DNA from 2 places in the Pseudovibrio sp. WM33 genome. Region 1 is predicted to be linked to the other one. Evidence: predicted binding sites of a transcription regulator. Region 1 holds the regulator's gene; the other holds the start of a gene.

The links. Region 1 encodes LexA, which represses DNA repair genes until DNA is damaged. Its sites were predicted from a motif close to TGTTCNNNNTGTGTTCNG; they were not measured.
Region 2: parE (DNA topoisomerase IV subunit B) is a predicted target of LexA. The motif match lies at 1,679-1,696, and genes of this name have one in related genera.

The regions. Positions count from the first base shown of each region.
Region 1 is NZ_LMCK01000022.1:24,587-28,010, forward strand. It holds gene PsWM33_RS05945 (ComEC/Rec2 family competence protein) at 1-1,429, shown strand, start outside; gene lexA (transcriptional repressor LexA) at 1,325-2,047, opposite strand; gene PsWM33_RS05960 (molybdopterin molybdotransferase MoeA) at 2,297-3,424, opposite strand, start outside.
Region 2 is NZ_LMCK01000016.1:77,401-80,824, reverse strand. It holds gene PsWM33_RS04255 (tetratricopeptide repeat protein) at 293-1,189, opposite strand; gene parE (DNA topoisomerase IV subunit B) at 1,782-3,424, shown strand, end outside.

The DNA.
Region 1 (3,424 bases):
TGGTGCCCGCCTGATCCTATCCCTCAGCCAGTCGCTTGCGCTGAAAGGACATATTCACGTTTATGCCAGCGTGGCAGCACTGATTGCGGCGATTGTTTATCTTGGTTTGTCAGGAGCTTCTGTGGCAACGCAGCGGGCTTTTTTGATGGCGGCGATGATTTTATGCGCGGGTCTGCTTGGTCGGCGGGCCTTCAGTCTGCGTGGTCTGGCGCTGGCTTGCCTTGTGCTTTTAAGCCTGAGGCCGGAGGAGGTTCTGGCTCCCGGGTTTCAGATGTCCTTCATTGCAGTGCTCGCCTTGCTCTCAGCCTATATGCTTGGGAAGGATTGGTTGCTCGGTGATCGAGACAGTTCGCGCAGACGGAATACCTCATGGTTTCAGAAGGTTAGTCGTGTAATCTTAAAGTGGATTCTAGCTTGTGCGTTGACCTCGTTGATTGCAGGTGCTGCCACGGGGCCAGTTGCGGCGATGCATTTTGAGCAGGTTGCGCCTTATGGAGTTCTGGGGAATATTCTTGCTATGCCATTGGTGACTTTTGTGGTTATGCCCCTTGGGTTATTGAGTCTGTTGGCGATCCCGTTTGGTGCGGATGCGTTCTTTCTGCAAGGGATGGAGGCTGGGTTGGCGCTGGTGCTGAAAGCTGCCTACTGGGTGAGCTCACTCAGTGAGGGGCTGACCAGTCTCGGGGTTGCCAGTGCTCCAGGGTATCTGCTCGTGATCCTAGCGATTGTCGTGCTGTGTGTGACGCCGCTGCGCCTGAAATGGCTTTCACTTCCGGCATTTACGGTGAGTGTCCTGATGTTTGCCGGTGGCAAGGCGCCTGATCTGATGATTGCAGATGCGGGCAAGCACATTGCTTATTATGGGCAGGATGGTGCGTTTCGACTGACGTCCTCGCGTATGTCGTTTGCTGCTGACAGCCTGTTGCGCGCTGGTGGGGGTTCAGCGGGTTCGTTCAAGCAGCACAAGGTGAGGGCTTCAGATCGGTCCTGTGATGAGCGCGGCTGTGTGATTGAGATATTCCCTCAGCAGCCTGCGGAGGGAGAGAGGGTAAGTTCAGAACCTATCCTGCTGGCGCAGTCCAAAGCAGTTGATGTTTTGGAGGCTGACTGCCATCTTGCCACCATCGTCATCACACAGGTTCAGGCGCCTCCGGCTTGCCGGGCTGAGCTGGTTATCGACCAGAAGATTTTCGGAGAACGAGGTTCAGCTTACATCTGGCTCTCAGCTGGCGCTAAGGGCGGGGAAAGAATAAAAAAAGTGCGCTGGGCATATGATGCTCAGCGCAGACCTTGGAATCCAAAATTGCCTCAGGCAACCAATGATTTAATAGCGGCGGAAGAGCGCAATCATCTTGCCTTGAACGTGGACGCGGCCCGGGCCGAAGATGCGAGTTTCGTAGGCGGGGTTGGCCGCTTCCAACGCGACTGAGGCGCCTTTTTTGCGCAGGCGCTTCAAGGTTGCTTCTTCTTCATCAATCAGCGCCACAACGATTTCGCCGTTATCAGCCGTGTCACCACGTTTGATCAACACGGTATCCCCATCGAAGATACCGGCATCGATCATGGAGTCGCCTTTGACTTCCAGCGCATAATGCTCACCGCGACCCATCAGATCAGCAGGCATTGCGATGGTATGGCTTTGTGTCTGGATTGCTTCGATTGGTACGCCTGCAGCAATGCGGCCCATGACCGGGATTTCCAGCGTTGGCACTTCGTCTGGTGATGTGGTGCGTGGAGGTGGCGGCGTTGCTACTTTCTTGCTCAGGGAGCCCTCAATCACCTCAGGTGCAAAGCCTTTTTCCTTAGCGGCAGGCTTCAGGCCCGGAGAAATGGAGTCTGGCAGTTTGAGGATTTCAAGTGCACGAGCTCTGTTCGGCAAGCGGCGAATGAAGCCGCGCTCTTCCAGAGCTGTGATCAGCCGGTGAATGCCGGATTTGGAACGGAGGTCCAGCGCGTCCTTCATCTCATCGAAGGAGGGCGGAACACCGGCTTCCTTCAAGCGTTGATGGATGAACATCAAAAGCTCGTGTTGCTTCTGTGTAAGCATCTTTTATCCCCGTTCGCTCCTAAGGCGCTGATTGAAAGTGAGCGGTCATTCCTGACCAATCGCAGTTTTGTAATTCCAAGAAGCTGAAAGACTTCAACTTCTGCGATTGGAAGGACAAAACACGAACGTACTCTACCTGTTCTCATTGTGTTCTGCAATGGGTTTGTTGAGGTTAAGCCCTGCTAGAACTGGGGGATTTGGTTTCTGGTGGGTGAGTGGGCAGGGGTTGCCCACTTCTGATGTCTGGATTTAGCGTAGCTTGAGCAGGTCCACTTTTTCACCTGCCTTTGCAGCTGGTGCGTGTGGTGGACGAATGATCAGGGCATCTGCTTTTGTCAGCAAGGCAAGCATGGAAGAGTCCTGTTTGCCAAACGGTGTTGCTATCAGATCTCCGTGTTCGTCTGTGTCCAGACTGGCGCGCAGGTAGTCCTGGCGCATATCATTTGTAGGCAAATCATCTGCCAGAGTTGCTTTGGTAACGCCTTGATTTGTCACAGAGACCGTGCGGCCTAACATCTTGTCCAGAAGCGGGCCGAGGAAGAGGAGTGCGCATACAAGGCTGGAGACTGGATTGCCAGGAAGGCCGAGGACTTTCATCGGGCCAAGGGCACCGGCCATGAGGGGCTTGCCCGGGCGCATGGCGATGCGCCAGAAGCCTAGCTCCATGCCTTCAGCGCCCAGCACGTCCTGAATGAGATCGTGGTCGCCCACAGAGGCACCGCCGAGTGTCACCAGTACATCGGCTTTCGCTTCAATGGCCTGCTTCACGCGTGCCGCGATTTCCTCAGGTTGGTCTGGTGCAATGCCCAGCATCATTGGCGTTCCACCGCAGTTTCTGACGAATTCTGCGATGCCGACCTGATTGGACGCGATGATTTGATTCGGACCTGGTACCTGGCCTGGCTCTACGAGTTCATCACCATTTGCGAGGATCGCAACAACCGGTTTTTTGCGTACTGGCAAGGCTGCGTGGTTCATGGCGCCTGCAAGCGATAACTCACGGAAGCCGAGTGGCGCGCCTGCCTTCAGGAGGGTTTGACCTTCTTTGAAGTCGAGGCCTGCTGGGCGGATGAACTTACCAACAGAAACGGCTTCCTCGCAAAACAGGTTATCCCCGTCACGGCGAGCGTTTTCCTGCATTAAAATCGCGTCGACGCCTGCTGGAACAGGCGCACCTGTAAAGATGCGCAGAGCTTCTCCGGCTTGCAGCGTGCCATCGAAGTTATGCCCGGCAGCAACTTCTCCAATGACCTTCAAAGCAGTCTCTGGATCGACCGTATCAGCAGCTTTGACAGCATACCCATCCATTGCTGAGGCCGAAAATGGAGGCTGCGTTCTCGTTGCAGCAACATCTTCTGCCAGAATGCGTTCTCCGGT
Region 2 (3,424 bases), on a different contig from region 1:
TGCGAGAAAATTTCAAAAACTGCATCCTGCTGTTGAAAAGACTGAAATTTCAGAGGCTTAAACAATGTGCGTGAAGACTGTGAAAATTTTAGCTTTTCTGCTGCGTGCGGGCAAAAAAAGAGGGTGAGCCTAAAAGACTCACCCCAAGTACATTCCAGAGACCCGCAATCGGGGTCTACAATCGCCAAACAGAGGTCAATAACAAAACTTGAATATTGAACTCATGTTTTAAATCGCAGAAATAACATGAGTGGTCAAGTCATATTTTAAAAGAAAATCAGAAGGGAGTGGATTAGTTGCTTGAAGCAATCACGTGGCCACGCTTAACCAGCCATGCATCTGCCCATTCAGCAGACTTGCGGCGCTCTTTTTCAGAGGCCAGGGAAAATGCCTTCTCGTGGAGAGAGACAATCCAGGCTTCATTATCGCCGCCAACCACTTGCCGGCGCGCCAAGGTCATCCATTTCAGGCCGGTCATGCGTGCGGTTGTCAGTTCTTCTGTGAAGTACAGTAATTCACCAAACTTGGCCTGGGCTCCGACGTGGCCTTTTACAGCGGCAAGTTTCAGCCAACGAGCAGCAAGACGGCGGTCATGATCTGGCAGCTTATCGTTGAGATACATAATGCCGAGATTGTACTGCGCATCCGCATCGCCAAAGTAGGAGGCAGCGTAGGTGAACACCTCACGTGCTTTGTGCGTGTTCTGTTTAACCGGGCTATCGCCAATACCTGTCAGGAAGTAGCGACCCAGTTCGACAAGTGCGCTTGCGACAAATGGGGCTGAGCGTGCTTTGGGGCCATCGGAAGAGTATTCGCGCACGACCTGGGAAAAATACTGGAACGCCTGAAGATCATCTTCTGGCACGCCGTCTCCTTGCGCGTACATTCTGCCGAGCTTCCAGGCTGCCATAGCCTGTCCGTTTTCAGCAGCATAGCGAAGTGGAGAGAGCGCCTTGTCTTTTTCACCGGAGTAGTAAGCGCGGGCCCCTTCCCTCAAGGCTTGCTGAGGTGTGACATTTGCCATCTGATTGACGGCAGCCATTGCACTTGCGCTTTTGTTGGTATCCAGAGCATGTGCACTGTTGAGTGCGAGAAGGATAAGAACCGAGGCGCAGCTCAAGCTTGTTACAAGACGCGTCAACGCATTGTGGTGCGTTCCCATTTCATCTTTAAACAGAGCTTTTATCAAAGTGCCTCACTTGACCACTGCCTACTTGTCAGTGGTTCTGACTTCTTATCTTTTCATACCGTCGTTGCGTGATCAGGCTATGAAAGGAAAAAATGTCAATTTTGTTTCCAAAGGTGACATACCTTCAAATTGTCACAAATGATCTTACAAATGCCTAGCTTTCTATCTGATTGACAAAAATCCTACACAGTTCGACCATCTCTCAAACATGGACAAGGCAAACTATCCAATTTGCCATTCATGAACCAGTGTCAGTTTCCACCATTCGGGTCAGCGCAAAATGCTGTTGCATGCTCGCAACAATCTGCAGCAGATGACGTAACTGCCGTGTGTATGTCCGGTGTAAAGTTTTGGTCACAGGCCTTGGGCAATCACAAATGCCATTTGTATTTTCGCCGCGAATGGCGCATATGGCATCAGATGCCCGCTTTTGGTGGGGTTCGGCACATTCAGGTAAGCGAAAAGGCGTATGTCTGGCGCTTACCCACAAGGAACAAGAGTAGAACTCCGGCAGATCTTTGCCCTTTTCTCTCAGTCCTGCAAGACTGCCGTTTGATTCGAGACTATTTAAGCGCAAGACCAAAGAGGTACGATGAGCACGCCTGATGATCTGTTTGCAGATGTTACCAAAAGCATGGATGAGCTGACATCCTCTTCTGGCAGCACTGAGAAGAAACAAGCACCAGCCGCAAGCGCACCGACCTCACCTGCAAAGCCATCATCCGCAGGCAGGGCCGCTTCTGTCGGCGCTGAGGGTGATTACACCGCAGCTGACATTGAAGTGCTTGAAGGCCTGGAGCCTGTGCGTCGCCGCCCGGGAATGTATATTGGCGGCACGGATGAAAAGGCGCTGCACCACCTGTTCGCTGAAGTGATTGACAACTCCATGGATGAGGCCGTTGCAGGCCACGCCAGCTGGATTGATGTCTCCCTGGGCGATGATGGCTATCTGACCATTACTGATAATGGCCGCGGTATCCCGATTGATCCGCATCCTAAATATAAAGACAAGTCCGCGCTGGAAGTCATTATGACGACCCTGCATGCCGGCGGTAAGTTTGACAGTAAAGTCTATGAGACCTCTGGTGGTCTTCATGGTGTGGGGATTTCCGTTGTCAACGCGCTCTCCGAAGAGCTGGTTGTTGAGGTTGCGCGTAACCGCAAGCTGTATCGCCAGACATTCCGTCGTGGCCTTGCTGATGGCGGCCTTGAGCTGGTTGGGGATGTTCACAACCGCCGTGGCACCATGGTGCGGTTTAAGCCGGATGCGGAAATATTCGGCAAGACACTCAAGTTCAAACCCGCCCGTTTGATGAAGATGGCGCGTTCCAAGGCTTACCTGTTTGGCGGTGTGGAGATTCGTTGGCGCTGTGCCAAGGCTCTTGCCGATGAAGCCAATGGAGTGCCTGAGACTGCGACTTTCCATTTCCCTGGCGGCCTGAAGGATTATCTGGAAGAGGCTCTTGGTAAAGAGCGCCGCGTTACTGACGAAGTTTTTGCAGGTCGCACACAGGCGACGGGTAAGCACGGCTCAGTTGAATGGGCTGTTGCCTGGTTTGCTGGCGACGGGTTTGTCAACTCTTACTGTAACACTGTGCCAACGCCAGAAGGTGGGACGCATGAGACGGGCCTGCGCTATGCCCTGCTCCGCGGCCTGAAGGCCTATGGCGAGCTGATTGGCAACAAGAAGGCTTCCATTATTACGGGTGACGACGTTTTAACGTCAGCAGCTGGTATGCTTTCCGTGTTCGTGCGCGAGCCTGAGTTTGTTGGTCAGACAAAAGACAAGCTGGCCACGAATGAGGCAACCCGTATTGCTGAAAACGCCGTCCGCGATGCGTTTGACCACTGGCTGACCGCTTCTCCTAATCAGGCAAACAAACTGCTTGAGTGGGTGGTTGATCGTGCTGAAGAACGTTTGAAGCGTCGCCAGGAGAAGGATGTCGCACGTAAGACTGCGGTTCGTCGCCTTCGCCTGCCCGGTAAGCTCGCGGATTGCTCAACAAGCAAATCTGATGGCACTGAACTGTTTATCGTGGAGGGTGATTCCGCGGGGGGCTCAGCGAAACAAGCTCGTAATCGTGCAACACAGGCCGTTTTACCACTGCGCGGCAAGATCCTGAACGTTGCGAACGCTGGCCGGGACAAGCTGGTCGCAAACCAGCTGCTGTCTGATCTTATTCAGGCACTTGGGTGTGGAACACGCTCTCATTATGATGATAAAGATCTGCGTTA